Regions from separate parts of the Streptomyces sp. NPDC058872 genome, predicted to be linked through region 2. Evidence: predicted binding sites of a transcription regulator. Region 2 holds the regulator's gene; the other holds the start of a gene.

Region 1 (15,506 bases), on a different contig from region 2:
ACCCGCCACCGCGTTCATCTCGTCCAGCGGTGCCGTCAGGGACTGCGCCACGAACTGGGTGATCAGCAGGGTCGCGATCATCGCGAAGATCGTGATGTAGCGGAACTCCGTGGAGGTGCGGATCGCCACCAGGGCCAGGCAGGAGGTCAGCAGGACCGCCCCGACGACCAGGGCGCCCAGCTTGGTCTTGATGGAGATCGCGATCCGGCGGGGGCGACGTCCCCCGTCCGGCCGCCCCGCGCCCCGGGACCTCCCCGGCCCGTCCGGTCCGAGCCGGCTCACGGCGCCGGGGTCTCCAGTGCGTAGCCGACGCCGTGGACCGTACGGATCCGCTCGGCCCCGATCTTCCGGCGCAGCGCCTTGATGTGGCTGTCCACGGTCCGGGTGCCGGACGCGTCCGCCCAGTCCCACACCTCCGCGAGCAGCTGCTCGCGGGAGAGGACCGCCCGGGGGGTGTTCGCCAGACAGACCAGCAGGTCGAACTCGGTCGGGGTCAGGTGCACGTCCTCCGCGCGCACCCGCACCCGGCGCTGTGCGTGGTCGATCTCCAGGTCGCCGAGGCGCAGGATCCCGCTGCGCGGGGTGACCGCCGCGAGTGCGGCCCGCTCGACCCGGCGGAGCAGCACGTGCACCCGGGCGGCCAGCTCGCGCATCGAGAACGGCTTGGTCATGTAGTCGTCCGCGCCGACGCCGAGGCCGACCAGCATGTCGGTCTCGTCGTCACGGGCGGTCAGCATGAGGACCGGGACGGGGCGCTGGGACTGGACCCTGCGGCACACCTCCAGGCCGTCGAACCCGGGCAGCATCACGTCCAGGACCATGAGGTCGGGCTGCCAGGCCTCGGCGGCGTCGACGGCTGCGGGGCCGTCGGTCGCGGCCTGGACCAGGAAGCCCTCGGCGCGCAGCCGGGCGGAGATCGCCTCTGCGATCGTGGTGTCGTCCTCGACCACCAGAACGCGCCGCTGAGCTCCGGGAGTGGCTGCCGCGCCGTGGTGGGTGGTGTGTGTCTGCTCCATTGCCCCGCCTCGCGTCGCCGGTGTCGGTGCAGCAGCCTAGAGGTACCGACGGCGTCGCGGCTATCCGGTAGTTACCCCGGGTGGACGGCGAGGTGGACCACGTCGGGGACGCCCCGGGCAACCGGGATCTCTTCCGTCCGTACCCCGCTGAATCCGGCATTCCGCAATGACTCTTCGAAATCGGCGGAGGGTCGTGCGGACCACACCGCGAGGATTCCGCCGGGGTTCAGCCGGGCCGCACAGACCGCCAGCCCCTCGGGCGCGTACAAGGACCCGTTGTCCTCCGTGACCGTCCAGTCGGGTCCGTTGTCGATGTCCAGACAGAGGGCGTCATAGGTGTCCGTGGTGGTGCGGAGGTAGTCCACCAGGTCGGTGTGGAGGACCACCGTCCGCGGATCGGCGAGCGCGGCCCCCGAGATCGAGGCCAGCGGCCCCTGCCGGTGCCAGTCGATGATCGCCTCCTCCCGCTCGGCGACCGCGATGCGGCGCCAACGGGAATCGGCGGCGGCGTGGGCGAGCGAGAAGCCGACGCCGAGACCGCCGATGAGGACGGACGCACCGGACCGGGAGGGCTCGGGGAGGGCCGCCATGGCCGCGTCGACCAGCAGCCGTTCGGAACGCCCGTCGGAGGTGTCCATCAGGAAGGTGCCGTTGGCGATGATCTCGTAGTGCTCGGCACGGCGGCGCAGGACGACTTCACCGTGGGGTCCTTCACGGCGGTCGAGGGTCACGGGGCTGGTCATCGGTCACTCCGTTCTCGTCGGCTCGATGGGGCCCGGCCATCCTCGCGGGGCGGCGGCGGCCGGGACAAACCCGTATCGAGCGGGACGGCCGTGGTGGCGGTCGGGCGGTGGGCGGGAGATGACCGGGGCGGGACGCCCGGTCGGCGTGCGGTCGCGGGCCGTACGGAGACGGACCGCGTCGTCGAGGGCCGGGGGAGGCGGGCTGCGCGGTGACGGACGGAGGCCCGGCTCACGTCCCCCTTCCCCACCGGGCGCCTCGCCGGGCGTACAGCGTGGTGCCGGCCGCGAACGCGACCGCCGCCGCCGTCCACGCCCCGCCCGCCGTGCCCGGTTGCACCAGCCATCCCCACCAGTTCGCCACAGCGGGCGGCCCGGCCCGGAACGCCAAGGAGACCGCTCCCACGTACAGCAGCGGCGGCAGCCAACTCAGCCGGGCACCCAGCACGGCGGCGGCTGCTGCTGCCGTGCCCACCAGGCCCAGGGTGTTGCGCACGGCTGCGGGCGCGCCGCACGCCTCCGCTGCGCCCGGCACCGCGAGGGCGAGCAGGGCCGCCCCGAGGGCGGTCACGACCAACAGGTGGGCCAGCCTGCGGGGCCACCAGGCCCGGACCGCCGTGCGGTCCAGTTCCTCGCTCGGCGCGTGCAGTCCGGTGCCGATCGTGCCGGCCACGAACAGGGGGGCGAGGACGACGGCCAGGAGCCGCGCGGTGGGGTCGGCCTCCGGAAGCGGCACCAGCCACCGGGTCGACCAGACGGCCCCTGCCGCGACCACGAAGGCGGCGAGGCTCCCGGGCAGTCCGCGGGAACGGGCGTAGAGGGCCAACGGTGAACGTCTCACGGGATCGGCACCCCGCCCGGGAGGCACCGGTTCGCCGTCAGGTACCGGGCCAGGTAGTCGCGTTGGGCAGTGGGCGACTTGGCGCGCAGCCGTGCGAGAGGGCGCCGGCTGTCCGCGTGGGGTTCGAAGCCGTTCGGGGCGGGGGCCAGCCACTCGACCACGGCGGAGTTGACCGCCCTCGCCCGCTCGGCGTCGGCATCGCCGAGGTCGTCGGGCCGGCACGTGTCGGAGAACAGTTGCATCACGGCGGAGGCGCGGTACGCAGCGGGGTCCGCCACGCGCCCGTGCACCACGTACTGCGCGGGTTCGAGGAGTTCCACGTCGCCGGGGCGGGGGTCCAGGGGCCCGATCGCCCAGCGGGTCGGGGCACCGGGCAGGTCCCGCAGCCGCGCGTTCACCGGATGGAGGGCCTCCGACAGGGCCGGAAGCAGCTTCCGGTCGAGGGCCGTCACGCACACCCGTGGAACGCCGTCGTCGCAGACGGCGCGGCTCAGCGACGGGGCGGGCCGCCAGGGCCCTTCGTCGGACGGCAGGCGCAGCAGCAGCACCGCGGAGGTGACCGCGAGGGCCAGCGGGACCAGCGCGCGCGCCCGGAGGCCCGCGGTCTCCGCCCCGTGCAGGAGGAGGGCGGTGAGGGCGAGTCCCGCCGTCCAGGCCATTGACACCGGCCCGAACCACCACACCGGCCAGGCCCAGGGGTTCGTGTACTCGGCGGCCGGGCTCAGCCAGCGGGCCCCCGATTCGGTGTACGTCCCGAGGCCGAGCCCCACGTATCCGACGACCCCCAGGAGCGGGGCCGCCACCCGCCGGGGAAGGACCCGCCCGGCGACGTGCCCGAGCGCGCCGAGGGCACCGACGGCGACCACGTCCGCGGCGAGGAGTTCGAGGAGGGGGCGGCCCCCGGAGACGTACGGCCGGGTGGCCCACAGGCACACGAGGTCCGCGAACAGCAGCCCGGCGGCGGGCCACAGCGCGGACGGAGCGACCGCGAGGAACAGGCGGCGCAGCGGGGAACGGGGGACGGACCCCCACAGTTCCGCCGTGCCCCGCCGCCCGTCCCGACCGCCCTGCCAACACCCCGCCGCGAGGGCGAGGGGACCGCCGAGCAGTCCGCCGGCTGCGTGCAGCAGGCCCGTCGCATCCGTCCAACGGGTCTGCCACGACGGGGCCGTGTCGTACATCGCCAACAGAACGGTGAGCGCCACCACGGCTCCGATCCAGGGGCCGGACCCCCGACGCAGCTCGGCCCGCAACGGAGGGACGGTCCGCGGGCGCGGGGGAGCCTTTGCGCGGGAGGGCGAGAGGGTACCGGTCATCGGCGCCATTCCTTCGTACGGGGGCGGGAGCGCGAGCGGGAGGCGGCCGCGGCGCGGGTGCGCTCGCGGTGGGCGGCGGCCCGTGCGCGGGGCGCCAGGAAGGGCGGGGGCAACGGCCCGGCCCGGGTGGGGGCCAGGGTCACCGCGGCACCTCCTGCCCCCGGACGGCCGGGTTCCGGTGGGCGCGCAGGGCGGCCGTGTAGCCGCGCTCCACGGTGCTCGTCCCGGAGCCGTCGGCGGCAGCCGGTTCGCCGCCGAGCGCGACGAGTTCCGCCGTGGTGCCCTGGAAGGCGAGCCGCCCCTCCTCCAGGAGTGCGACGCCGGTGCAGGCGGTCGCCACGTCCTCGACGAGGTGCGTCGAGACCACCACCGTTGCCGTCGTGCCGAGTTCCCGGAGCAGCGCGCGGAAGTCGACCCGCTGCTCCGGGTCGAGTCCTGCGGTGGGTTCGTCGAGCAGGAGCAGTTCCGGATCGTTGACGATGGCCTGCGCGATTCCGGCGCGCCGCACCATCCCGCCCGACAGCGTCTTCATGCGCGCGTCGATCCGGTCGCCGAGCCCGACCCGACGCACGGCCCGCTCCACGGCCGCCGGGGTCCGCTCGGCCGGCATCTCCTTGAGCCAGGCGACGTATCCGACGAACTCCCGCACGGTGAAGGCCGGGTAGTAGCCGAACTCCTGCGGGAGATAGCCGAGTCGGCGGCGGATCCCGGTGCGCTCGGCGCGGTGCGAAACGTCCGCGCCGAGCAGCTCCACCCGTCCGGAGGCCGGTGCGGCGACGGTCGCCAGGACCCGGATGAGGGACGTCTTCCCGGCCCCGTTCGGCCCGAGCAGACCGTGCACTCCCGGGTCGAGGGAGAGGTCGAGCGCGTCGAGGGCGACGGTGCGGCGGTGCCGGACGGTCAGTCCGGCCACCGCCACGGAGGCCAGCGGGATCACGAGTTCGTCTCCAGGTGGTCGAAGGAACGGCGCCGCAGCGCGAGGAGGGCCGCGCAGACGAGGGCGGCAACAGCCCACGTCCCCTGCACGGCGGGACCGGCGACGTATCGGGCGACCCCGGTGGCACCCGCCCCCGGGGACCCGAACAGGGGGCCTACGACGGCGAGCGCCCATCCGCCGCCGAGCGTCGTCGCCGCGGTCCGGCACCCGACGAACGAGCCGAGCACGAGGGCGGCCAGGGTCAGTGCCAGGCCGGGCAGCAGCCAGGCAGCCGCTCCGGGGAACCCGGCGATCGGTGGCAGCAGGGCCCCGCCGGCCGTCAGCAGCGGCAGGCACACGGAGAGCACGGCGGCCGTGCGGACCAGGAGCAGTCGCAGCCCGCCCGACGGGGTGGCGGCGGTGATCTCGTACAGCGGATCGGCGCGCCGGCCGTACGACACGGCCACCCCGGCGAGCGGAAGGAGCGGCGAGACGGCCAGCAGCCAGTTCCGGGCGCCCCGGAACCCGGCGCCGTAGGCCAGCGCGAACGCACCGCCGAGGACGAGGGCCACGGCCACGACCCACGCCCCGCGGAGCGCGGGCCCGGCGGCCCAGCAGAGCCGTGCCCACCGCCCGAGCGGCTCGCTGGCGGCGGCGCCCCGCCGTCCCGCCCTGCTGCCGGACGCCCCGTGCCGCCCCGGCGCGGCCGCTTCCGCACCCGGCAGGGGCGGGGGGGAACCGAGGAGCGTCAGGAGTTCCGTTCGCACCGAGGCCAGGGCCGCCCCCGCCGTACCCGCACGGACCGCTTCCGAGACGCGGGAGGCGCAGGAGCGGCAGGACTCGACGTGCTTCTCCAGGGACCAGGCGTCGGTCTCGGGGGCGGAGCCCGCGGCGTACCGGTGGGCCAGGGAGTCGGAGACGTGCCAGGGGGCCGTCATGCGGTGCCTCCGAGGGGGTGGGGGCCGAGGGCGGCGCGGAGTTCGCGGCGGGCACGCAGGGCCCGGGTCTTGACGGTGCCCTCGGGTATGCCGAGCAGCCGGGCGGTCTCGCGGGTGGTGAGCCCGTCGACGACGGTCGCCCGCAACACCTCGGCCAGTTCGGGAGAGATCCGGTCGAGGGCGGCGCCCACCTCTCCGTACTCCAGGCCCGCGAGCACCCGCTCCTCGGCGGACGGCGCGGAGGAGGGCGGCCCTGCGGGTCGTGCGGCCCGGGCCGCACGGGCGCCGGCGCGCTGGGCGTCCACCAGGCGACGGGCGGCGATCACCCAGAGCCAACCCCCCGCCTCGCCCCGGCCCCGGTGGCCGCCCGCCGAGCGCCAGACCGTGAGGAAGGTGTCCTGGAGGACCTCCCGCACGGTCTCCTCGTCGGGGCAGCGCCGGGCCAACCGGGCGTGCAGCCAGCCGGCGTGCCGGTCGTAGAGCACGGCCAGCGCGCTGGTGTCCCCCCGGGCGACCGCGCGCAGCAGCGTCGCGTCGTCCTCCTCGTCGCCCCCGCGGGGGCCTCCCCCTGCGGGGCGCAACGGTTTCACGCCCCCTCTATCGCCGGTCGGTGCCGGACCGGTTCACGGAGCGGGCCGGCGCGCGCTCAGGGGCTCGTCGGCGGACCGCCCCCGGGGAGGGCGGCGAAGACGCGCTGGAGGGCGGGCGGGCGTTCGCCGTCGCCCGCGACGACCAGGCGGTGCCGGTACGTCACGTAGTACTGGAAGCCGTCCGGGATCGGGCTGCCCGTCGGCCGGTCCGGTACCAGGGCGAACGCGGGGTCCTCCAGTGCCGCCCGCAGTTCGGCGACCTCGGCGGGGGTCTGCCTGCCCGTCCGGGGCGGCTTGGTGCCGGAGCGGCTGCTCCAGCTGCCGTCGTAGTGGACGACCAGTTGGTTGCGGACGCCCGCCAGGCCGCCGTTGACGACCACCTCGACGAGGACCTCGCCCGGCTGGGGGTCCGCCGCCGGGGTGCCGGGGTCCGTCGTCGGGCCCGGCACGGCCGGCGTGCTCGCGCTCGACGGAGCCCCGCCCGGTGGGGGAGGGCCCTCCGGGCCGCAGCCGCTCGCACCGGTCAGCGCTCCCACGACCAGCAGGGTCCCGCACCACGTCCACGTCCTGCGCTTCCACACGCCTCGCACCATGCATCGAGCATGCCCGGCCGGGGGGCCCGCGCGCAGCCGGACGGGCGGGTTCCCGTCAGGTCGGGCCGCGGCCGTCCGCCGGGCCCGGACCGGTGTCCGCCCGCGGGCCGGGGCGAGCCAGGCGGCCCTGGTGCTCAGTGGCCGCCGCGCGGTTCGAAGCAGCCGGTCTCCAGGTACCGGCCGTTGACCTTGACCTGGTAGTTGGTCGACTGCACGAACGCGGTGACACAGGCGTCCCGACCGATGGCGAGGGCGACGCTGGCACCTGGGTTGCCGTGGGGGTCGTGGGCCCGCACGAAGAGGGTTCCGCGCCCTTCTTCGTCGTCCGGTCCCCCATCGCGGTAGCCGAGCTTGAGCAGCTCCGCACGCACCCGCTCGGCATCCCAGCCCTTGGCTTCCCAGAGCCGCTTGAGGACGGGCTCGATGCGGGCGGCCTCTGCGCGGGCGGCCTCTTCGGCGGCGGGGGACATCTCCTGGGGGATCTTGAAGCCGTTGTTCTCCCGGTAGTGCGGGGCTCCGTCGTGCGAGTCGGGCTCCACGTTGCCCCGTGCGGGGTCGGTGTGGGAACGGGTGGACGAGGGGGAGGGAGGGCCGCCGCCGTTCGGGGCGGAGTCGGCCGTCGTCGCCCCGGTGTGCTGCTGGCCGCAGGCGGTCAGGGTCAGGGCGGCGCCCAGGGAGAGGCACGCAGCGACGTGGCTGGGTCGGGATATCCGCATGGGGAGGAGCTTGACACGGCGCCCCTCCGCTCAGCACCCGCGTGCGGAACCGCAGTCGCCCGCAGGAACCAACCGGAATGCGCAGTACCCGACGCACGGCGAAAGGGGAGGGCGCGGGGTCCGGCCGGATCGGACAGAAGCGGTGATCGCTCAGAGCGAACAAATGCCCGGGAACATTCCAGGGCTCACAAGCATTGAGTCCGTACAGCTCAACTTGACTGCCGAAGGGGAAATCATGGCTTCTGAGTCCGTGGCGTCCGTGCCGCTCACCCTGCCCGTGCTGCCGCTCGACGACGAGGTCGTGCTGCCCGGAATGGTGGTGCCGCTCGACCTGTCCGACAACGAGGTGCGGGCCGCCGTCGAGGCCGCCCAGGCCGCAGCCCGCACCGGGGCGGGCAAGCCCCGCGTGCTGCTCGTGCCGCGGGTCGACGGGACCTATGCCAGCACCGGCGTCCTGGGCACCGTCGAGCAGGTCGGACGGTTGTCCGACGGCGATCCCGGCGCGCTGATCCGGGGCCTCGGCCGCGTCCGCATCGGCGCTGGTACGACCGGCCCCGGCGCCGCCCTGTGGGTCGAGGGCAGCACCGTCGCGGAGACCCTTCCCGAGCCGCTGCCCGGCTCGGTGGCCGAGCTGGTCAAGGAGTACAAGGCGCTGGCCACCAGCTGGCTCAAGAAGCGCGGTGCCTGGCAGGTCGTCGACCGCGTCCAGCAGATCGACGGCGTCGGCGCCCTCGCCGACAACTCCGGGTACTCGCCCTTCCTCACGGTCGCGCAGAAGGTCGAGCTCCTGGAGACCGCCGACCCGGTCGCCCGCCTCAAGCTGGCCACCGCCCAGCTCCGCGAGCACCTCGCCGAGCAGGACGTCGCCGAGACCATCGCCAAGGACGTCCAGGAGGGCGTCGACAAGCAGCAGCGCGAGTTCCTGCTCCGTCGCCAGCTCGAAGCCGTCCGCAAGGAGCTGCGCGACCTCAACGGCGAGAAGGAGGGCGAGGAGTCCGACGACTACCGCGCCCGCGTGGAGGCCGCCGACCTGCCCGAGAAGGTGCGGGAGGCGGCGCTCAAGGAGTTGGACAAGCTGGAGCGGTCCAGCGACCAGTCCCCGGAGGGCTCCTGGATCCGCACCTGGCTGGACACCGTCCTCGAACTGCCCTGGAACGAGCGGACCGAGGACCAGTACGACATCCAGGGCGCCAAGGCGGTCCTGGACGCCGAGCACGCCGGGCTCGACGACGTGAAGGAGCGGATCACCGAGTACCTGGCGGTGCGCAAGCGGCGCGCCGAGCGCGGTCTCGGCGTGGTCGGCGGGCGTCGAGGCGGCGCCGTCCTCGCCCTCGTCGGCCCGCCCGGCGTCGGCAAGACCTCGCTGGGCGAGTCCGTCGCGCACGCGATGGGGCGGAAGTTCGTGCGGGTCGCCCTCGGCGGCGTCCGGGACGAGGCGGAGATCCGCGGCCACCGCAGGACCTACGTCGGCGCCCTGCCCGGTCGGATCGTCCGGGCGGTCAAGGAAGCCGGTTCGATGAACCCGGTGGTCCTGCTCGACGAGATCGACAAGGTCGGCTCCGACTTCCGGGGCGATCCGGCGGCGGCCCTCCTCGAAGTCCTCGACCCCGCGCAGAACCACACCTTCCGCGACCACTACCTGGAGGTCGAGCTCGATCTGAGCGACGTGGTGTTCCTCGCGACCGCCAATGTGCTCGAAGCCATTCCCGAGGCCCTGCTCGACCGCATGGAGTTGGTGCGCCTCGACGGCTACACCGAGGACGAGAAGGTCGTCATCGCCCGTGACCACCTGCTTCCGCGCCAGCTGGAGCGGGCCGGTCTGGAACCCGACGAGGTGGTCCTGGAGGAGGCGTCGCTGCGCAAGCTGGCCGGCGAGTACACCCGCGAGGCCGGCGTCCGCACCCTGGAGCGGGCCGTCGCGCGGCTGCTGCGGAAGATCGCCGCCCAGCACGAACTGGGCGACCGCGAGCTTCCGTTCACGGTCGGCCCCGAAGACCTCCGGGACCTCATCGGGCGGCCGCACCACGTGCCCGAGTCGGCCCAGGACCCGGCCGAGCGCCGGACGGCCGTGCCCGGCGTCGCCACCGGACTCGCGGTGACCGGCGCGGGTGGTGACGTCCTCTTCGTCGAGGCCTCCCTCGCCGATCCGGAGACGGGCGCCGCGGGACTGACCCTCACCGGCCAACTGGGCGACGTGATGAAGGAGTCGGCGCAGATCGCGCTCTCCTTCCTCCGCTCGCACGGAGCGGAGCTGGAGCTGCCCGTCACCGGCCTCAAGGACCGGGGCGTGCACATCCACTTCCCGGCGGGCGCGGTTCCGAAGGACGGACCGAGCGCGGGCATCACGATGACGACGGCCCTCGCCTCCTTGCTGAGCGGTCGCCTCGTCCGCACGGACGTGGCCATGACCGGCGAGGTCTCCCTCACCGGCCGGGTGCTGCCGATCGGCGGGGTGAAGCAGAAGCTGTTGGCCGCGCACCGGGCGGGCATCACCACGGTCGTCATCCCCAAGCGGAACGAGGCGGACCTGGACGACGTCCCGGCGGAGGTGCTGGAGAAGCTGGAGGTGCATCCGGTGACGGACGTCCGTCAGGTTCTGGAGATCGCCCTCTCCCCGGCGGAACTGCCGGTCGGAGTGGCGGCCTGAGAAACGGCCGTTGCCCTTCCCGCGCCGGAGCGGGGCGTCCTCGACGGGCGCCCCGCTCCGGCGTACGGCCTGTCAGTCCCGACTGGCATCCTCGTACACATGAACGACGACGCCTTCTGGGCCCTCATCGACGAGTTGAGCCGCCGGCCCGGTGACCGGGACGAGCGACTGGATTGGCTGCGGGCGGAACTGATGCGCCGTCCGGCGGCCGAGAGCGTGGCGTTCCAGGTGCGGCTGGAGAGGGCGTGCGGGGTCGCCGACACGACCGCGGTCTGGACGGCGGCGAACCGGATCGAGGGCGGTTCCTGCACCGACGACGGTTTCCACTACTTCACGGTCTGGCTGGTGGGCCAGGGGCGTGCGGTGTACGAGGCGGTCCTCGCGGATCCGGACGCACTGGCCGACGTGCCGGGGGTGAGGGCCCTGGCGGGACGGCACCCGGACGAGTGGCGCGACGACGAGTGGCCCGAGTGGGAGGAGCTCGACTACGTGGCCCAGGACGCGTACGACGAGCTGACCGGTCAGGAGGACGACGACGGGGAGGAGTTCCTCGACGCCGTCGAGGAGGCGGAGGACGCCGCGGTGGCGGCGGGGGAGTGGGAAGAGGGCGGGGAGCCCCGGGGGCATCGGCCGGAGGGGTGGGTGACGCCCCGCCTCTCCGCCCTCTTCCCGCTCGGCGCCTCCGGCTCCTAGGAAGGGCCCCGGGTAGGGGCCCGGGAGGTGTCCTAGGAGGCGGAGGAGTTGCGGCGGCGGCCCAGCAGCAGGCTGCCCGCAGCGAAGACGGCGAGGGCGCCCGCTCCCGTGAGCGCCAGGGGGAGCGGCGAGGAGGCGGCCCCGGTGGTCTCGGCGGAGAGGGCCGGGGGCTGCTCGTCGCCGCCGTGGCCCGCGTGGCTGACGGTGGAGAGCGTGGAGCCCGCCGCGATCTCGGCCTCGGTCGGCGCCTCGGCGGTCTCGACCCTGCTCGCGGCCGCCGGTGCGCCGAAGGTGACGTCCGAGCAGCTGTAGAAGGCCTCGGGGCTGTCGTTGCGCTGCCACACCTTGTAGACGATGTGGCGGCCGGTGCGGGCCGGCAGGGTGCCCGTGAAGCCGTAATAGCCGTCGGTCGCGGTGCGGGTGGTGTCGTAGACGGCGACGGGGGTCGGGTCCAGGTCCGACCACTTCAGCGGCTGGGTCGGGTCGAAGCCGGCCTTGGTGATGTAGACGGTCATGGTGCCGGAGTGCGGAGCCGTCACCCGGACCTTGAAGTCGAAGGAGCCGGCCGCGACGGGCGTCGAGGGCCAGTCGGTGCGTGCCCAGTCCAGCGCGCGGTACTTCTCGCGGTTGGCCGAGCAGAGCTTGCCGTCCGGGATGAGGGCCTGGTGCTGCCCGGCGGCGTTGGCGATGTTGACCTCGTTCCAGTCGTAGAGCGGCTGGGTGCCGGAATCGGCGACGAGGTCCTTGCACACCTGCGACTTGGGCGTCTCGGGGCCTTCGGCGTAGCAGGCGGCCACGCGGCTCACGGGGTTGAAGACGGCCCCGTGGGCGCCGGCGGCGGTGGGGGTGAGACCGACCAGCGCGGCGGCCGAGAGGGTGGAGGCGGCGACGGCGGCGGTGCGACGGTAGGAGGGCATGCGGGGGCTCTCTCTCGTGCGTGGGGGAGTACGGAACGAGCAACGCGCGCGGGACGCCTGGAAGTTGAATACCGAGCGGCCGGCGTAGAGCCTCGCATTGGTCCATACCAATCGGCAAGAGCTGGGGTGGAAAAAGCCGGAACGACCTCCCGGGTGCCGCAGGTCCGGGAGGTCGTCGAGGGGCGGGGCGGGAGCGTCGGTGCTCGGTGGTGGTGCGCGGGGGCGGGGGAACGGTGCCGTGCCGGGGCGGGGGACGGCGGTGTGCGGGGGTGGGCGTCAGCCGTTCGCGAGCGCCCGGACCCGTGAGAGGTCCCCGTTGAACTTGTCGTGGTCGCCCACCGTCGGGCCGGAAGAGGTGTACTGCCACATCGTGTAGTACGCCCAGCCGGCGGGGAGTTCGCCGACCTGGGAGGCGTACCGCGCGATCCACAGCGGGTTGGTGGAGGCGAAGCCCCCGTAGTTGCCGGTGCACTGCTTCCACCAGCTGGTGGCCGTGTAGATCACCGGGTCGCGTCCGGTCCGGTACCGGTAGCGGTTCACGAAGTCCTGGATCCAGGCCACCATCCCGGACGTCGACTTGCCGTAGCAGGTGGCGCCGTACGGGTTCCATTCGACGTCGAGCACGCCCGGCAGGGTCTTGCCGTCCTTGGACCAGCCGCCGCCGTTGTTCACGAAGTAGTCGGCCTGGGCCGCGCCGGAGGCGGTGTCCGGGGTCGCGAAGTGGTACGAGCCGCGGATCATGCCCACGTTGTACGAGCCGTTGTACTGCTGCGCGAAGTAGGTGTTCTTGTAGTACGTGCCTTCCGTCGCCTTGACGTAGGCCCACTTCACGCCGCTGTTCCACAGCGTCGACCAGGCCACGTTGCCCTGGTGGCCGGAGACGTCGACGCCCTCCGTCTGGACGGCCAGGAGGGAGGGGTTCCCGCCGGGCTTCGCTCCCTTGCCGTCGTGCGCGATCACGCCCATGCCCATGTGGGCGGAGCCGCGCGGCGGCAGTTGTCGGGCGCCCGGGTCCTGGGCGGCGGCGGTGCCGGAGGGGCCGAGGGCGAGCAGCGGCGCGACCGCGAGGGCCGCGCCGACGAGGGCTGTTCTGGATCTGCGCACACGCATTGCGTGCCTCCGAAGGGCTCGTGGGGGAGCGGGGATGACAAACCTGCAATGGACATGACATTCAGACTTCCGGGGGAGACGCTACGCACGTAGACCCGCCCGGTGGAAGGGGGCCTGGTTGCCGCCGTTGGTCTATGCCTGCGAAATACTGGGGGAGCTGCGGCGACGGGTGCCGCCGGAAGAAACTTTCAGCGACCGGAAAGCGCGCGAGAGGTGCTGACGTGCACGGAAGCGGTACGGAAAAAGAAGGTCGGGCCGCCGTCGGGGGCGGTGTGGACCAGGAGTTCCTCGCCCTCGAACGGGAACTCGCGGTCTTCCTGCGCCGTGCCCGCGCCCAGTCCGGGGAGATGGCCCGCGAGGTCCACCCCGAGCTGGAGCCCGCCGCCTACGGCCTCTTCGTGCGCCTGGACGACGCCGGCCCCCAGCGGGCCACCGAGCTCGCCGGTTACTTCGGCGTCGGCAAGGCCACCATGAGCCGCCAGCTCCGGGCCCTGGAAGAGCTCGGGCTGGTCGCCCGGGACCCGGACCCCGCCGACGGCCGCGCCTCGCTCGTCCGCCTCACCGAGGAGGGGCGGAGCCGCTTCCGCAGCGTCCGGGACGCCCGGCGCGAGCGCTACGTCCGCAAGCTCGCCGACTGGGACCGCGCCGAGGTGGCCGAACTCGCCCGCCTCCTGAACCACTTCAACGTCCGCTCGGAGGGCTGAAGGCGGCGGGACGCGCGAGCGTTCCCGTACGGGGGCGGGGAGGAGGATGACCGCGCGGTCGGGTCCGGGTCCCGCCCCCACGCTCCGTCCCCCCAGCCCCTGCCCCGCCCCCAGGCCTCGGCCACCGGCCCCGCCGGGGCGGGGCGACGGGCGCGGAGGGCCCGGGGGAGGCCTTCCCTCAGGGCTCCTGCAGCTCCGCGTAGACCGCGCTCGCGTCGTCGTGGAGCTTCCAGCGGTGCGCCCCGCCCGCCCGCGGGTCCGCCTCCTCCAGGGCGCGCACCCGACGGAGCAGGCCGGCCGCCCCCTCCTTGCGCAGCACGCCGAAGCAGTCCGTCCAGTCGCCCTCGCCGAACAACTCCACCCAGCGGCTCGCCCCGTCCGTGAGCGCCGCCAGCGCCCGCACCTGCGCGCGCGGCGTGCTGCCGACCACCGCCCGCTCGGCGACCGCGGGATCCGCGGCCGCGGTGAAGAAGCCGCCCTCCCGGTTGCGCAGCCGGTCCGTCGCCTCCAGGGAGCGCAGGACCTCGCGCGGCACCCGGTCCAGCCGGTCGTCGAGCACGGCCCGCACCGAACCGTCCGGCGCCTCCAGGAGCAGGGTGGAGTCGGAGAGGACGAGGTGCTCGACCGCGACCTCGTCCCAGCGGGCGATCACGACGGTCGCCTGCGGCGTCCGCACGTGAGAAAGGTCACAGGTGTCACGGTGGGTGTTCGCGGTGCGCCGGATTGCCAGCGAGAGGATCTCGGACAGGGGCACGTCCCGCCGGGAACCGGACAGTTCGGTCAAAGCCCCGCCCAGGCGTGCGGTGAACCAGGGGACCGTGTGCACACAACCGTCATCACCCGCGGGGGGTGTGACGCCGTCGAGCAGAACGACGGTTCCCCCGACTCCCGAAGCTGGTAGAGCTGCGGCCACCCAGTCCTCGTTGGGGCGTTCGGGGCTGCCGGGCAGGGAGGCGAGTTCGCTGCGCATGCCGTCCAGTGTGCCCGCCCCCCGCGGTTTCCCCGGGGAGTCCCTTCACGGGACCTGCAAATGACCAGAAAAGGCCTGTACCAACCCCGTGGAGGTGGTGAGAAGGCCGGAACACACCCCTCCGGGGAGCTGCGGGCGCGCATCCTGCCAAAGCCCGACCGGAAGATCCAACCGGCACCCGGTCCGCCCCCGCCGGCTGCACCGCCGGAAGTTGTTAGCCAACTACTGAGTGTTGTTCACTCGTTCGGGTGGCGGAGTGGCCGATGCCCGTCCCCTTCCCGGAAGCGCTGGAATGGTCGGAAGCCGTACCAGGGGTGGGGGCGCTCCATGTGACCGGTCGTCACCTCTGCTTCATGGGCGGACGAAACAAGAATGCGAGCACCGGTGCAGAAGAAGCGGCCTCGGAGCAAGAACGGCACGCAGAGTCAGACCCCCGGTGAGCCGCTGGCCCCCACCGGCCGGACCCAGCGCGTCCGCAACCGACTGGTCGTCGGCGTCGCCCTCGTCGGCGTCACCGTCCTCGCCGCCGGAGCCCCCGCGATCCTCGCCGCCTCCACCGAGTTCATCGAGTCCCAGCGCCTGATCACCCTCGCCGAACTCGACCGACAGGCCGTCACCCTCGCGCACTCGCTCGCCGACGAGCGGGACGAGGTCGTGGCCTACGTCGCCGCCGGCCGCGACCGGCAGAGCGACGACGACGAGCACCGGCGGCAGGTCACCGACGCCCGGTCCACCCGCGTCGACCGCCAGATCGACGAGATCCTGCCCGCTGCCCCCTCCGAGCTCCGCCGCGACCTCT
Region 2 (15,506 bases):
CCTGCTTTGCCCGGCAGGGGCCTTCGGACTCTCTCACGGTGCACCCCGTCCGCGCCCGCACCGACGCGCTCACACCCCCTCTTTGAGTGATGCTGCGGACGAAGACTTGAGTCGACTTCACTCAAGTCTGTTGACGTGCTCCCCTTCCTCGTGCATCCTTGAGTCAGTTCCACTCAAGTCAGTCAGCTGGAGGAATCGAAATGGCACGTGCGGTCGGCATCGACCTGGGCACGACTAACTCCGTCGTCAGCGTTCTGGAAGGCGGCGAGCCCACCGTCATCACCAACGCCGAGGGCGCCAGGACCACGCCGTCCGTCGTCGCCTTCGCGAAGAACGGCGAGGTGCTCGTCGGCGAGGTGGCCAAGCGCCAGGCCGTCACCAACGTCGACAGGACCATCCGGTCGGTCAAGCGCCACATGGGCACCGACTGGAAGATCGACATCGACGGCAAGAGCTTCAACCCGCAGCAGATGAGCGCCTTCATCCTGCAGAAGCTCAAGCGCGACGCCGAGGCCTACCTGGGCGAGAAGGTCGTCGACGCGGTCATCACCGTCCCGGCGTACTTCAACGACTCCGAGCGCCAGGCTACCAAGGAGGCCGGTGAGATCGCGGGCCTCAACGTCCTGCGCATCGTCAACGAGCCGACCGCCGCCGCCCTGGCGTACGGCCTGGACAAGGACGACCAGACGATCCTCGTCTTCGACCTCGGTGGCGGCACCTTCGACGTGTCCCTCCTGGAGATCGGTGACGGCGTCGTCGAGGTGAAGGCCACCAACGGTGACAACCACCTCGGTGGTGACGACTGGGACCAGCGCGTCGTCGACTACCTGGTGACGCAGTTCCAGAACGGCCACGGCGTGGACCTGGCCAAGGACAAGATGGCCCTCCAGCGTCTGCGCGAGGCGGCCGAGAAGGCGAAGATCGAGCTCTCCTCCTCGACCGAGACCACGATCAACCTGCCCTACATCACGGCCTCCGCCGAGGGCCCGCTGCACCTGGACGAGAAGCTCACGCGCGCCCAGTTCCAGCAGCTCACCTCCGACCTGCTCGAGCGCTGCAAGGTGCCGTTCCACAACGTCATCAAGGACGCGGGCATCCAGCTCAGCGAGATCGACCACGTCGTCCTCGTCGGCGGCTCGACCCGCATGCCGGCCGTCGCCGAGCTCGTCAAGGAGCTGACCGGTGGCCGCGAGGCCAACAAGGGCGTCAACCCGGACGAGGTCGTCGCCATCGGCGCCGCGCTCCAGGCCGGTGTCCTCAAGGGTGAGGTCAAGGACGTCCTGCTCCTCGACGTGACCCCGCTGTCCCTCGGCATCGAGACCAAGGGCGGCATCATGACCAAGCTCATCGAGCGCAACACCACGATCCCGACCAAGCGGTCCGAGATCTTCACGACGGCCGAGGACAACCAGCCGTCCGTGCAGATCCAGGTCTACCAGGGCGAGCGCGAGATCGCGGCGTACAACAAGAAGCTCGGCATGTTCGAGCTGACCGGTCTGCCGCCGGCGCCGCGCGGCGTCCCGCAGATCGAGGTCGCCTTCGACATCGACGCCAACGGCATCATGCACGTGACCGCGAAGGACCTGGGCACGGGCAAGGAGCAGAAGATGACCGTCACCGGCGGCTCCTCGCTGCCGAAGGACGAGGTCGACCGGATGCGCCAGGAGGCCGAGCAGTACGCGGAGGAGGACCACCGCCGCCGCGAGGCCGCCGAGTCCCGCAACCAGGGCGAGCAGCTCGTCTACCAGACGGAGAAGTTCCTCAAGGACAACGAGGACAAGGTCCCGGGCGACGTCAAGACCGAGGTCGAGGCCGCTCTCGCCGAGCTGAAGGAGAAGCTCAAGGGCGAGGACACCGGCGAGATCCGCACCGCCACCGAGAAGGTCGCGGCCGTCTCGCAGAAGCTCGGCCAGGCCCTGTACGCCGACGCCCAGGCCGCCGGCGGCGACGCGGGTGCGGCCCCCAAGGGCGGCGCTGACGACGACGTCGTCGACGCCGAGATCGTCGACGAGGACAAGCCGAAGGGCGGCCAGGCGTGACCGAGGAGACCCCGGGCTTCGAGGAGAAGCCCGACGTCCCCTCCGGCGCCACGCCTGACGACGCCGCCGAGGCCGTCGAGAACTCCACCGAGGAGGACTCGACGGCCCCGGCCGGGGACGCGAGCAGCCAGAAGTCGGCCGGTACGGCGGGCCTCACGGCCCAGCTGGACCAGCTGCGCTCCGCGCTCGACGAGCGCACCGGCGACCTGCAACGGCTCCAGGCCGAGTACCAGAACTACCGCCGCCGCGTGGAGCGGGACCGGGTCACGGTCAAGGAGATCGCCGTCGCGAGCCTCCTGTCCGAGCTCCTGCCCGTCCTCGACGACGTCGGCCGGGCCCGGGAGCACGGAGAGCTCGTGGGCGGGTTCAAGTCGGTGGCCGAATCGTTGGAGACCGTCGTCGCCAAGATGGGTCTGCAGCAGTTCGGCAAGGAGGGCGAGCCCTTCGACCCGACGATCCACGAGGCCCTGATGCACTCGTACGCGCCGGACGTCACCGAGACGACCTGCGTGGCGATCCTGCAGCCGGGGTACCGGATTGGCGAGCGGACCATCCGGCCCGCCCGCGTGGCCGTCGCCGAGCCCCAGCCGGGGGCGCAGGCCAAGGCCGAGGAGTCGGACGACTCCGAGAACGACAACGAGTAACAGCCGTACCCGTACGCGGGAGGAGGGACGTCGATGAGCACGAAGGACTTCGTCGAGAAGGACTACTACAAGGTTCTCGGCGTCCCCAAGGACGCCACCGAGGCGGAGATCAAGAAGGCGTACCGGAAGCTCGCCCGCGAGAACCATCCGGACGCCAACAAGGGCGACGCCAGTGCCGAGGCCCGCTTCAAGGAGATCTCCGAGGCGAACGACGTCCTCGGCGACCCCAAGAAGCGCAAGGAGTACGACGACGCCCGCGCCCTCTTCGGCAACGGCGGCTTCCGGGCCGGCGGCCCGGGCGGCGGCGGCTCCTTCAACTTCGACCTGGGCGACCTCTTCGGGGGAGCCCAGGGCGGGGCCGGCGGCTTCGGCGGTGGCGCCGGCGGTGGCGGCATCGGGGACGTCTTCGGCGGTCTGTTCAACCGGGGCGGGGGAGCGGGCACCCGCACCCAGCCGCGGCGCGGCCAGGACATCGAGTCCGAGGTGACGCTCAGCTTCACCGAGGCCATCGAGGGCGCCACCGTGCCGCTGCGGATGTCCAGCCAACAGCCGTGCACGGCGTGCTCGGGCACCGGTGACAAGAACGGCACGCCCCGGGTGTGCCCGACCTGCGTCGGCACCGGCCAGGTCTCGCGCGGCAGCGGCGGCGGCTTCTCGCTGACCGACCCCTGCGTGGACTGCAAGGGCCGCGGCCTCATCGCCGAGAACCCCTGCGAGGTCTGCAAGGGCAGCGGTCGGGCCAAGTCCTCCCACACCATGCAGGTCCGCATCCCGGCCGGCGTGAGCAACAGCCAGAAGATCCGACTGCGCGGCAAGGGCGCGCCGGGCGAGCGCGGCGGGCCCAACGGCGACCTGTACGTCGTCGTGCACGTCGACGCCCACCCGGTCTTCGGCCGCAAGGACGACAACCTCACCGTCACGGTGCCGATCTCCTTCGCTGAGGCGGCACTCGGCGGCGAGATCAAGGTGCCGACCCTCGGCGGTCCCGCGGTCACCCTGAAGCTGCCCGCGGGCACCCCGAACGGCCGGACCATGCGGGCCCGGGGCAAGGGCGCGGTCCGCAAGGACGGCACCCGCGGCGACCTCCTGGTGACGGTCGAGGTCGCGGTGCCGAAGGAGTTGGACGACAAGGCACGCGAGGCCCTGGAGACCTTCCGCGAGGCGACGGCCTCCGAGGACCCGCGGGCCGCGCTGTTCCAGGCGGCGAAGGGAGCGTGACGCGGTGGAAGGACGCCGACGCAATCCGTACGAACTGACCGACGAGTCACCGGTGTACGTCATCTCGGTGGCGGCGCAGCTCTCCGGCCTGCACCCACAGACCCTGCGGCAGTACGACCGGCTCGGCCTGGTCTCCCCCGACCGCACGGCGGGGCGCGGGCGGCGCTACTCGGCCCGCGACATCGAGCTGCTCCGTCAGGTGCAGCAGCTGTCACAGGACGAGGGCATCAACCTGGCCGGAATCAAGCGGATCATCGAACTGGAGAACCAGGTCGCCGCGCTCCAGGCCCGGGTGGCCGAGCTGTCGGCGGCGGTCGAGGGCGCGGCGGCGACGCTGCGCCAGCGCGAGGCCCAGGTCCATGCCTCGTACCGGCGGGACCTGGTTCCGTACACCGACGTGCAGCAGGCGAGCGCCCTGGTGGTGTGGCGCCCGAAGCGCGGCGAGTAGCCCTTCACCGGCTGGTGTCCGAGGCCCCCTCCCCATGGGCGGAGGGGGCCTCGGACGTGTGCCCGGGGTCGGTCATTCGTCCCGTTCGAGGATGCCCGACTGGGCGATGAGGTAGCCGAGTTGTGCGCGGCTTCCGCTGCCGAGCGCGGCGGCGAGCTTGGCGATGTGTGCCCGGCAGGTCCGCACGTTCATGCCGAGCCGGCGGGCGATGGCCTCGTCCACGTGGCCCTCGACGAGGAGCCGGGCGATGGAGTGCTGGACGCCGCTGATCCCCTCCCGCGGTTGGGCGTTGGGGAGTTGCTCGCCGAACGGGGTGGCCCGCGCCCAGGACTGTTCGAAGACCGACGCCAGGTACTCGACCAGGCCGGGATGACGCAGTTCCAGGGCGACCTGGCGGTCCTGCCGTGCCGGTATGAGTGCCACCGAGCGGTCGATGATGATGAGCCGCTCGATGCTCTCCTCCAGGGTGCGGACCTGGAGCCGGTCCATTCCGGCCTGTTCGAGGTAGACCTGCATGCCGGGGCTGTGCCGTGCGGTGTGCTGGTAGAGCGTGCGCACGTGGACCCCGCGGTCGAGCAGCGGCTGGATCCGGTTGAGGGCGGTGTTGAGCGTGTGCTCGCTGCGCGCGCCGCCGGGCTGGATGGTGAGGAGTTCCTGGGAGCACTCGGCCGTGACCCGGCTCAGCACGGCGTCTATGCGGTGGATGCCTTCGAGGACGGTGATGGCGTGGGTGGTCGACGGGTCCTGGGCGCTGATCGCCATGAACTGCTCGAAGGTGCTGGACAGTCCCATGGCCAGGGCGCGCCGCTCCTGGATCTCGCGCTCCAGGGGATGGACGAGCCGGGCGAGCGCGGCCGAAGGTGGAACCGGACGGAGCCACACCGGGTCGTCGGGATCCGGATGGAGCAGGTCGAGGTCCATGAGGCAGGGAGTGGCTTCTGCCTCACTCCTTGTGATTCGCCCGATGCGCAACGCACGTGCGTACAAGTCCGATCCGACGGTACAGAGGTCGACATGCCCGTGAGGATGTGCGTTGGATGTGTCATTTTGAGCCATTTGTACACCCCCCAGGATCCTGTATTTCAGGAACATGATGCATTGCCCCAGTGGTGTGCGCGCAAAGAGTGAGCCATCGTCTAAGGCGCGGGGGAGAGGAAACCATCAAGTGAGGTCGAAGCTGCTCATGTCCAGGAAAATGCTTCGCTCGATACTTGCTTCCGTCTTCATAGGGGCGGCAGCAGCAGGAGCGCTGGCCGTCGGCGACCCGGTGTGGGACAGCGAGCCCGCCCTGGTGGCCGCAGCCCCGAACGACCCGGTGTGGGACGTCACTCCGGCGCGGCAGACCGACCCGGTGTGGGACGTCACTCCGGCGCGGCAGGCCGACCCGGTGTGGGACTTCGCCCCGGCGAACGAGGAAGCATGACGGTCCCGCCGGACGACCCCAGGTTCCGCCGGGAGATGGCCTCGGCCTATCGGTCCGGCTGGCACTTCGTCGATCTCGCCACGGCCATCCCCCACCGTGGTGACTCGCTGAAGATCACGCTCTTCGGAGAGCCCGTGGTCGTTGCACGCGAACACGACGAGGACGTCCGGGCCTACCGCTGTCTGCGGCGCCCCCGGGGCGCTCCTCAGCCCATCCGGTGTGCCATCCGGTACGGCATGATCTTCGTCAACCTCGACCAGCGGGACCACCAGCTGATCGAACCCGAGACCATGGCCACTCCCCGCAGTGCCTGAGCGATTCCCCCGTCGTTGTAGATCGCTCAGGTGCTTCCCCCACACAGCGGCGCCATCGCGGACCTGAAACGCGATGGCGCCGCTGTGCTGCGTCCGAAGGTCCTTCGAAGGTCCTCCGCGCTCCTCAGGCGCGGCCCATCGCCCGGGTGAGGGCGATCTCGATGACGACCCGGTCCGGGTTCGGGGTCGGCGTGCGCCCGTAGCGCTCGGCGTAGCGGGCGACGGCGTCCGCGACGACCTCGGCGTCCGCCCGGACGTGGGCGATGCCCTCCAGGGTGGCCCAGCGCCCCTTGTCCACCTGGCAGACCGCGACCCGTGCGCCGTCCGCGCCCGCCGCCAGGACGTTGGCGACCTTCCGGCTGTTCTTGTTGGTGATCACGCGCGCGTACCCCTGCTCCGGGTCGTAGGTGACGCCGACCGCGACGACGTGCGGGGTGCCGTCCGGGCGCGGGGTGGTCAGGGTGCACATGTGGTACTCGCGCCAGAAGCTGAGGTACGAGTCGGAGGGGTTCCTCGGGTCTGTGGCCATGCCGGGAAACTACCCGGGCAGAACTCCCTTCAATAACTTGAGTCGATTCCACTCATGTTTGTGTATGGTGGAAGGGTCAAAGGAAGAAGTGGACCCGCGACCTTCGAGGAGGAGCACCGCACGTGGACGCCGAACTGACCAACAGGAGCCGGGACGCGATCAACGCGGCGACCAGCCGCGCCGTGTCCGAAGGGCATCCGGACCTGACCCCCGCACACCTGCTGCTCGCACTCCTCGCAGGTCAGGACAACGAGAACATCGTCGACCTGCTCGCCGCCGTCGAAGCCGACCAGGCCGCCGTCCGCTCCGGCGCGGAGCGCCTGCTCGCCGCCCAGCCGAGCGTCACCGGGTCCACCGTCGCGCCGCCGCAGCCCAACCGCGAGCTGCTCGCCGTCATCGCGGACGCCGCACAGCACGCCAAGGAGCTCGGCGACGACTTCCTGTCGACCGAGCACCTGCTCATCGGGATCGCCGCCAAGGGCGGTCAGGCCGGTGAGATCCTCGACCGGCAGGGTGCGAGCGCGAAGCGACTGCTCGACGCCTTCGAGACGAACAGGGGAGGACGCCGGGTGACCACGCCCGACCCGGAGGGGCAGTACAAGGCACTGGAGAAGTTCGGCACGGACTTCACCGCCGCCGCGCGCGAGGGCAAGCTCGACCCGGTCATCGGCCGCGACCACGAGATCCGGCGCGTCGTCCAGGTCCTGTCCCGCCGCACCAAGAACAACCCGGTCCTCATCGGCGAGCCCGGCGTCGGCAAGACCGCCGTCGTCGAGGGCCTCGCCCAGCGGATCGTGAAGGGTGACGTCCCGGAGTCCTTGAAGAACAAGCGCCTCGTCTCGCTCGACCTCGGCGCGATGGTCGCCGGCGCCAAGTACCGCGGTGAGTTCGAGGAGCGCCTCAAGACCGTCCTCTCCGAGATCAAGGAGAGCGACGGGCAGATCATCACCTTCATCGACGAGCTGCACACGGTCGTCGGCGCGGGCGCCGGCGGCGACTCGGCGATGGACGCCGGCAACATGCTCAAGCCGATGCTGGCCCGCGGCGAACTGCGGATGGTCGGCGCGACCACCCTCGACGAGTACCGCGAGCGGATCGAGAAGGACCCCGCCCTGGAGCGCCGCTTCCAGCAGGTCCTGGTCGCCGAGCCGACGGTCGAGGACACCATCGCGATCCTGCGCGGGCTCAAGGGCCGCTACGAGGCGCACCACAAGGTGCAGATCAACGACTCCGCCCTGGTGGCCGCCGCGACCCTCTCCGACCGTTACATCACCTCCCGCTTCCTCCCCGACAAGGCCATCGACCTCGTCGACGAGGCCGCTTCCCGGCTCCGCATGGAGATCGACTCCTCACCCGTCGAGATCGACGAGCTCCAGCGCTCCGTGGACCGGCTGCGGATGGAGGAGCTGGCGCTGAAGAACGAGACGGACGCCGCGAGCCGGCAGCGCCTGGAGAAGCTGCGCCGCGACCTCGCCGACCGCGAGGAGGAGCTGCGCGGCCTGACCGCCCGCTGGGAGAAGGAGAAGCAGTCGCTCAACCGCGTCGGCGAGCTGAAGGAGCGCCTCGACGAGGCCCGTGGCCGCGCCGAGCGCGCCCAGCGCGACGGCGACTTCGACACCGCCTCCAAGCTGCTGTACGGGGAGATCCCGGCCCTGGAGCGGGAGCTGGAGGAGGCGTCCGAGGCCGAGGCCCAGCAGGAGTCCGCCAAGGACACCATGGTCAAGGAGGAGGTCGGCCCGGACGACATCGCGGACGTGGTCGGCTCCTGGACCGGCATCCCCGCCGGTCGCCTCCTGGAGGGCGAGACCAAGAAGCTGCTCCGCATGGAGAGCGAGCTCGGCAAGCGGCTGATCGGCCAGTCCGAGGCCGTCCAGGCCGTTTCCGACGCGGTGCGCCGCACCCGCGCCGGGATCGCCGACCCCGACCGGCCCACCGGGTCCTTCCTCTTCCTCGGCCCGACCGGCGTCGGCAAGACCGAGCTGGCGAAGGCGCTCGCGGACTTCCTCTTCGACGACGAGCGGGCGATGATCCGCATCGACATGTCGGAGTACGGGGAGAAGCACTCCGTGGCCCGGCTGGTCGGTGCGCCTCCCGGCTACGTCGGCTACGAGGAGGGCGGCCAGCTCACGGAGGCGGTGCGCCGCCGCCCGTACAGCGTGGTGCTGCTCGACGAGGTGGAGAAGGCGCACCCCGAGGTCTTCGACGTCCTGCTCCAGGTCCTCGACGACGGGCGCCTGACCGACGGGCAGGGCAGGACGGTGGACTTCCGCAACACCATCCTGATCCTCACCTCCAACCTGGGCAGCCAGTTCCTGGTGGAGCCGCTGACCCCGGAGGACGTCAAGAAGCAGCAGGTCCTGGAGGTCGTGCGGGCGAGCTTCAAGCCCGAGTTCCTCAACCGGCTCGACGACCTCGTCGTCTTCTCGGCCCTGGACCGGGCCGAACTGGGACGGATCGCACGGCTTCAGATCGATCGGCTCGCCAAGCGCCTCGCGGAGCGACGGCTCACCCTGGACGTCACCCCGGAGGCACTGGAGTGGCTCGCCGAGGAGGGCAACGACCCCGCCTACGGCGCCCGGCCGCTGCGCCGCCTGATCCAGACGGCGATCGGCGACCGGCTCGCCAAGGAGATCCTCGCGGGGGAGGTCGAGGACGGCGACACGGTCCGGGTGGACCGCTTCGAGGACGGCCTGATCGTCGGGGCCGCCCCGTAGGGCGGCTGCCGGTCCGCTGCGGTGGCGGGGCGGGGGCCGGCCCCCCCCCCCCCCGGGGTGGCCCGCCCCGCCCCCACGGACGGTGAGGATCAGAGGATGCGGATCGCGCCCGAGGGGGTGTCCCAGTCCAGGGAGCGCTCGACCACGCCGGTGGACGGGTTCTGCGCACCGACGAACTTGCCGCCGCCGACGTAGATGGCGACGTGGTACGAACCGCTGCGGCTGCCCCAGTACAGGATGTCGCCCGGCTGCAGGTTGCCCAGCGAGACGGAGGTGCCCATGCTCGACTGCTGGTACGAGATGCGGGGCAGGTCGATGCCGGCCGCGCGGTAGGCGGCCTGGACGAGGCCCGAGCAGTCCCAGGAGTTGGGGCCGGTGCCGCCGGAGACGTAGGCGTCGCCGATCTGGGCCTTGGCGAAGGCCACGATCGTGGCCGCCGCGCCCGAGGGGGCCTGCGTCTGGGTGCTGCCCTTCGAGGTGGTGGCGCCGCTGTCGGAGGACGAGCCGGTGGAGCCGCCGTTGCTCGACGAGCTCGTGGTGGCGAGTTGGGTGCGGGCGGCGTCGCGGGAAGCGCGCTCCGCGGCCTCCTTGCGCTCCTGCTCGGCCTTGAGCCGTGCCTCCTCGGCGCGCTCGGCAGCCGCCTTGCGGTCGGCCTCGGCCTTGGCCTGCTTGGCCTCCTTGGCGGCCTTCTGCAGCGCCGCGTCCTCCTGGCTCTGGAGGCTCTGGTCGAGCGCCTCCTGCTGGGAGGCCTCCGCGGAGGCGGCAACGGCACTGGCGAGGTCGGCGCCGGCGCTGAGGGAGCCCAGGGTGGGCATTTCGATGGTCTCGGTCACCGGCTCGGCATGCGCCGGCCCGGCAGCACCGGCCACCGCGATGGTGCCGAGGAAGCCACCGGTAACTCCGGCCCGGAGCGCGAGCTTCGAGGCGCTGCGGCGGGGCTTCCGGTGGCTGGGTATGTGAGCGGTGTGGGACATGAGGACAACCGCTATCAGGGCCATGCGGTTCCCTTCAAGAAACGTGGGTTGCGCCACAGTTACGTTCGGAACCCCCGAATCCGCTTCTTCTGCACCCTTATTGACGCCGTAACGGGCAAATCGGGCATGAGTCATCCAGCCCTTGATCACGCGTTTTCAATGAAAAGCCCGAATTGCCCGTCACTTACCACCTCTTCACACCGATGGCCAAGCCCTCTTCTTCGTGCGCTTGTGAAGGGTGACGCAGGTCACAGGTTTGCTCGTGCATGGGCGCACGCGTCCACCTCCGTACGCGAGGACCCCCGACCGGGCGACCGGCGGTTCCTTTATCACCTGGATGTGCCCACCACCAATTTGCTTGTACAGGCCATGGCTTGATAGAGCGACACCCCTTCCGAGCAGCGATTTCCGGTCCGGATGTCACATCTGGTGATCACCTGGGCGCTTCGCGCAACAAGATCACCGCTCATCCGACTTCATGATCCTTCGTCAGGTGGTGGAGATCACAAAGTCCTTGCTGCACCCCGTGTCGCAGATCACAGAGGGGCGGGCATAAGATGCGGGGCAGCCGGGCTTGTGAACTGCCTCACATGGGGGCGATCTTTCACGGTCCGGTGGTGCGGTCCAACGGTCAAGGACGACTGGAAGGAGCGAGGAGCGTGAATGCGTACGCGCCCGTCCTCGTGCTCGGTGCCCTGGGTGCGGGGTTTGCGATCTTCTCCGTGGTCATGGCCACGCTTATCGGGCCAAAGAGGTACAACAGGGCAAAACTTGAGGCGTACGAGTGCGGCATCGAACCGACGCCCACTCCCGCCGGGGGCGGTCGCTTCCCGATCAAGTACTACCTGACGGCGATGCTCTTCATCGTCTTCGACATCGAGATCGTCTTCCTCTACCCCTGGGCCGTCACCTTCGACGCCCTGGGGCTTTTCGGGCTCGTGGAGATGCTGCTCTTCGTGCTCACCGTCTTCGTCGCCTACGCGTACGTGTGGCGGCGCGGCGGCCTGGAATGGGACTGAGGGGCTGAGGGGCACCTATGGGACTCGAAGAGAAACTCCCGAGCGGCTTTCTGCTGACGACCGTCGAACAGGCCGCGGGCTGGGTGCGCAAGGCGTCCGTGTTCCCCGCGACCTTCGGCCTCGCCTGCTGCGCCATCGAGATGATGACCACCGGAGCCGGCCGGTACGACCTGGCCCGCTTCGGCATGGAGGTCTTCCGCGGCTCGCCGCGCCAGGCCGACCTGATGATCGTCGCCGGCCGGGTCAGCCAGAAGATGGCACCCGTCCTGAGGCAGGTCTACGACCAGATGCCCAACCCCAAGTGGGTCATCTCCATGGGCGTCTGCGCCTCCTCCGGAGGCATGTTCAACAACTACGCGATCGTCCAGGGCGTCGACCACATCGTGCCGGTCGACATCTACCTGCCCGGCTGCCCGCCGCGTCCGGAGATGCTCCTGGACGCGATCCTCAAGCTCCACCAGAAGATCCAGGGCTCCAAGCTCGGCGTGAACGCCGAGGAGGCGGCCCGCGAGGCGGAGGAGGCGGCGCTCAAGGCCCTGCCGACCATCGAGTTGAAGGGTCTGCTGCAGTGACCGACGCGCGCACGGTCGCCTGGCCGCAGACAACAGCGAAGGCCGCGCCCCTGCTCCCCCGCCTCCGGCGGGCGGTGCCCCCGGCGCGGGCGGAGAAGGAAACGGGGCAGCCCAGTGAGTGACGAGACACCCAACCCCGAGAAGGAGCTCAGCGGGCAGAACCTGCCGGGCCAGCGCGGGGACCACGGCGAGGAGGTCCGCGTCCAGCGCGGGATGTTCGGCGCCAACAACGGCGGCGACACCTCCGGATACGGCGGTCTCGTCCGCTCGATCCGGCTCCCCGGCCCGGCCGCCCGCCCGTACGGCGGCTGGTTCGACGAGGTCGCCGACGAACTCGAAGGCGCCCTGGAGGAGCAGGGCCTCCTCCCGGAGAACGCCATCGAGAAGACGGTCGTCGACCGCGGAGAGCTCACCTTCCACATCGAGCGCGAGCACCTCCTCCGAGTGGCCCGCACCCTGCGCGACGACCCGGCGCTCCGCTTCGAGCTCTGCACCGGCGTCTCCGGCGTCCACTACCCGGGGGACAAGGGGCGCGAGCTGCACGCCGTCTACCACCTGCGCTCGCTCACCCACGGCCGGCTGATCCGCCTGGAGGTCTCGGCCCCGGACGCCGACCCGCGGATTCCCTCGCTCACCGCCGTCTACCCGACGAACGACTGGCACGAGCGCGAGACCTACGACTTCTTCGGCATCGTCTTCGACGGCCATCCCGCCCTCACCCGGATCATGATGCCGGACGACTGGCAGGGCCACCCGCAGCGCAAGGACTACCCCCTCGGCGGCATCGCCGTCGAGTACAAGGGCGCCCAGATCCCGGCTCCGGACCAGCGGAGGTCGTACTCGTGACCAGCCCCAACGCATCGAGCCCCTCCGCGGCGCCGCAGTCCCCGCGGGAGACGACGGAGGGCGCCGTCTACACGGTGACCGGCGGCGACTGGGACGAGGTCGTCCGCTCCGCCGCCAAGGCCGACGACGAGCGCATCGTCGTCAACATGGGCCCCCAGCACCCGTCCACCCACGGCGTGCTCCGCCTGATCCTGGAGATCGACGGCGAGACCGTCACCGAGGCCCGCTGCGGCATCGGCTACCTCCACACCGGCATCGAGAAGAACCTCGAGTACCGGACCTGGACCCAGGGCACCACCTTCGTCACGCGCATGGACTACCTCACCTCGTTCTACAACGAGACGGCGTACTGCCTGGGCGTGGAGAAGCTCCTCGGCATCACCGACCAGGTCCCGGACCGGGCCAGCGTCATCCGGGTGCTGCTGATGGAGCTCAACCGCCTCTCCTCGCACCTGGTCTGCATCGCGACCGGCGGCATGGAGCTCGGCGCCACCACGATCATGATCTACGGCTTCCGGGACCGCGAAATGATCCTGGACCTGTACGAGCTGATCACCGGCCTGCGCATGAACCACGCCTTCATCCGCCCGGGCGGCCTCGCCCAGGACCTCCCGCCCGGTGCCGTCGACGCCGTGCGCGAGTTCGTGAAGACCATGAAGAAGAACCTGCCGGAGTACGACAAGCTCGCCACCGGCAACCCCATCTTCAAGGCCCGCATGCAGGACGTCGGCTACCTCGACCTCTCCGGCTGCATGGCCCTCGGCGCCACCGGACCGATCCTGCGCTCCGCGGGCCTTCCGCACGACCTGCGCAAGACCGACCCGTACTGCGGCTACGAGGACTACGACTTCGACGTCCCCACCGCCGACACCTGCGACTCCTACGGACGCTTCCTCGTCCGCCTGGAGGAGATGCGGCAGTCGCTCCGGATCGTCGAGCAGTGCCTCGACCGCCTGGAGCCCGGCCCCGTCATGGTCGGTGACAAGAAGATCGCCTGGCCCGCACAGCTCGCGCTCGGCCCCGACGGCCTCGGCAACTCCATGGACCACATCGCGAAGATCATGGGCACCTCCATGGAGGCCCTCATCCACCACTTCAAGTTGGTCACCGAGGGCTTCCGGGTCCCCGCCGGACAGGTCTACGCGGCCGTCGAGTCCCCCAAGGGCGAGCTCGGCGTCCACGTCGTCTCCGACGGCGGCACCCGTCCCTTCCGGGTCCACTTCCGCGACCCGTCCTTCACCAACCTCCAGGCCATGGCCGCGATGTGCGAGGGCGGCCAGGTCGCCGACGTCATCGTCGCCGTCGCCTCCATCGACCCCGTGATGGGAGGCGTCGACCGATGACCGACCAGATCAGCCTGGGCATGCCCCAGCTCCCCGCCCCCGCCTACCCGGCGGACGTCCGCGCCCGCCTGGAAGAGGACGCCCGGGCGATCATCGCCCGCTACCCGGACTCCCGCTCCGCGCTCCTGCCGATGCTGCACCTGGTGCAGTCGGAGGAGGGCCACGTGACCCGCACCGGCATGCGGTTCTGCGCCGAGGTCCTCGGACTGACCACCGCCGAGGTCACCGCCGTCGCCACCTTCTACACGATGTACCGGCGCAAGCCCTCCGGCGACTACCAGGTCGGCGTCTGCACCAACACGCTCTGCGCGGTGATGGGCGGCGACGCCATCTTCGAGGAGCTCAAGGAGCACCTCGGCGTCGGCAACGACGAGACCACGGCCGACGGCAAGATCACCCTCGAACACATCGAGTGCAACGCGGCCTGCGACTTCGCCCCCGTCGTGATGGTCAACTGGGAGTTCTTCGACAACCAGACGCCCGAGTCCGCCAAGCAGATGGTCGACGACCTGAGGGCCGGTCGGACCGTCGAGCCCACCCGGGGCGCCCCGCTCTGCACCTTCAAGGAGACCGCCCGCATCCTGGCCGGCTTCCCCGACGAGCGCCCCGGAGCGGTCGAAGCCACCGGCGGCGCGGGACCCGCCTCGCTGGTCGGCCTGCGCCTCGCCAAGGGCGAGCACCCGCAGCACCACCGAATCGTCCACCCGCGCGGTGAGACCTCCGGACAGGAGGGGGAGGAATGACCTTGGCCGCCGAGATCAACAACAGCAGCCCCGAGAAGCTGCTCGCGCCCGTCCTGTCGGCCTTCTGGGACCAGCCCGACTCCTGGACCCTGGAGACCTACGAGCGGCACGAGGGCTACCAGGGCCTCAGGCGGGCCCTCGCGATGAGCCCCGACGACCTCATCGCGTACGTCAAGGACTCCGGCCTCCGCGGTCGCGGCGGCGCCGGCTTCCCCACCGGAATGAAGTGGCAGTTCATCCCGCAGGGCGACGGCAAGCCGCACTACCTCGTCGTCAACGCCGACGAATCCGAACCCGGCACCTGCAAGGACATCCCGCTCCTCTTCGCCAACCCGCACTCGCTCATCGAGGGCATCGTGATCGCCTGCTACGCGATCCGCTCCCGCCACGCCTTCATCTACCTGCGCGGCGAGGTCGTCCCCGTGCTGCGGCGGCTCCACGAGGCGGTGCGCGAGGCCTACGCCGCCGGCTACCTCGGCACCAACGTCCTCGGCAGCGGCCTCGACCTCGAACTGACCGTGCACGCCGGCGCCGGCGCGTACATCTGCGGCGAGGAGACCGCGCTGCTCGACTCGCTCGAAGGGCGCCGCGGCCAGCCCCGGCTGCGTCCCCCCTTCCCCGCGGTCGCCGGTCTGTACGCCTGCCCCACCGTGGTGAACAACGTCGAGTCCATCGCCTCG

The links. Region 2 encodes HspR, which represses chaperone genes until heat shock. Its sites were predicted from a motif close to TTGAGNNNNNNNNNCTCAA; they were not measured.
Region 1: the regulator HspR is predicted to act here: its motif matches at 7,861-7,879, upstream of lon (endopeptidase La).

What each region holds. Positions count from the first base shown of each region.
Region 1 covers NZ_JBHYMK010000004.1:102,830-118,335, forward strand. The annotation lists gene ACFW22_RS03695 (ATP-binding protein) at 1-282, opposite strand, end outside; gene ACFW22_RS03700 (response regulator transcription factor) at 279-1,016, opposite strand; gene ACFW22_RS03705 (spermidine synthase) at 1,088-1,759, opposite strand; gene ACFW22_RS03710 (hypothetical protein) at 1,989-2,597, opposite strand; gene ACFW22_RS03715 (hypothetical protein) at 2,594-3,913, opposite strand; gene ACFW22_RS03720 (hypothetical protein) at 3,910-4,056, opposite strand; gene ACFW22_RS03725 (ABC transporter ATP-binding protein) at 4,053-4,850, opposite strand; gene ACFW22_RS03730 (zf-HC2 domain-containing protein) at 4,847-5,767, opposite strand; gene ACFW22_RS03735 (RNA polymerase sigma factor) at 5,764-6,357, opposite strand; gene ACFW22_RS03740 (hypothetical protein) at 6,414-6,950, opposite strand; gene ACFW22_RS03745 (hypothetical protein) at 7,085-7,666, opposite strand; gene lon (endopeptidase La) at 7,902-10,313, shown strand; gene ACFW22_RS03755 (DUF4240 domain-containing protein) at 10,413-11,006, shown strand; gene ACFW22_RS03760 (lytic polysaccharide monooxygenase) at 11,039-11,923, opposite strand; gene ACFW22_RS03765 (lysozyme) at 12,200-13,033, opposite strand; gene ACFW22_RS03770 (MarR family winged helix-turn-helix transcriptional regulator) at 13,255-13,737, shown strand; gene ACFW22_RS03775 (hypothetical protein) at 13,916-14,707, opposite strand; gene ACFW22_RS03780 (nitrate- and nitrite sensing domain-containing protein) at 15,080-15,506, shown strand, end outside.
Region 2 covers NZ_JBHYMK010000009.1:119,376-134,881, reverse strand. The annotation lists gene dnaK (molecular chaperone DnaK) at 201-2,039, shown strand; gene grpE (nucleotide exchange factor GrpE) at 2,036-2,683, shown strand; gene dnaJ (molecular chaperone DnaJ) at 2,717-3,901, shown strand; gene ACFW22_RS08165 (heat shock protein transcriptional repressor HspR) at 3,906-4,349, shown strand; gene ACFW22_RS08160 (helix-turn-helix transcriptional regulator) at 4,422-5,405, opposite strand; gene ACFW22_RS08155 (5'-nucleotidase) at 5,545-5,772, shown strand; gene ACFW22_RS08150 ((2Fe-2S)-binding protein) at 5,769-6,086, shown strand; gene ACFW22_RS08145 (pyridoxamine 5'-phosphate oxidase family protein) at 6,211-6,615, opposite strand; gene clpB (ATP-dependent chaperone ClpB) at 6,738-9,329, shown strand; gene ACFW22_RS08135 (C40 family peptidase) at 9,419-10,303, opposite strand; gene ACFW22_RS08130 (NADH-quinone oxidoreductase subunit A) at 10,963-11,322, shown strand; gene ACFW22_RS08125 (NuoB/complex I 20 kDa subunit family protein) at 11,340-11,894, shown strand; gene ACFW22_RS08120 (NADH-quinone oxidoreductase subunit C) at 12,009-12,740, shown strand; gene ACFW22_RS08115 (NADH-quinone oxidoreductase subunit D) at 12,737-14,083, shown strand; gene nuoE (NADH-quinone oxidoreductase subunit NuoE) at 14,080-14,826, shown strand; gene nuoF (NADH-quinone oxidoreductase subunit NuoF) at 14,823-15,506, shown strand, end outside.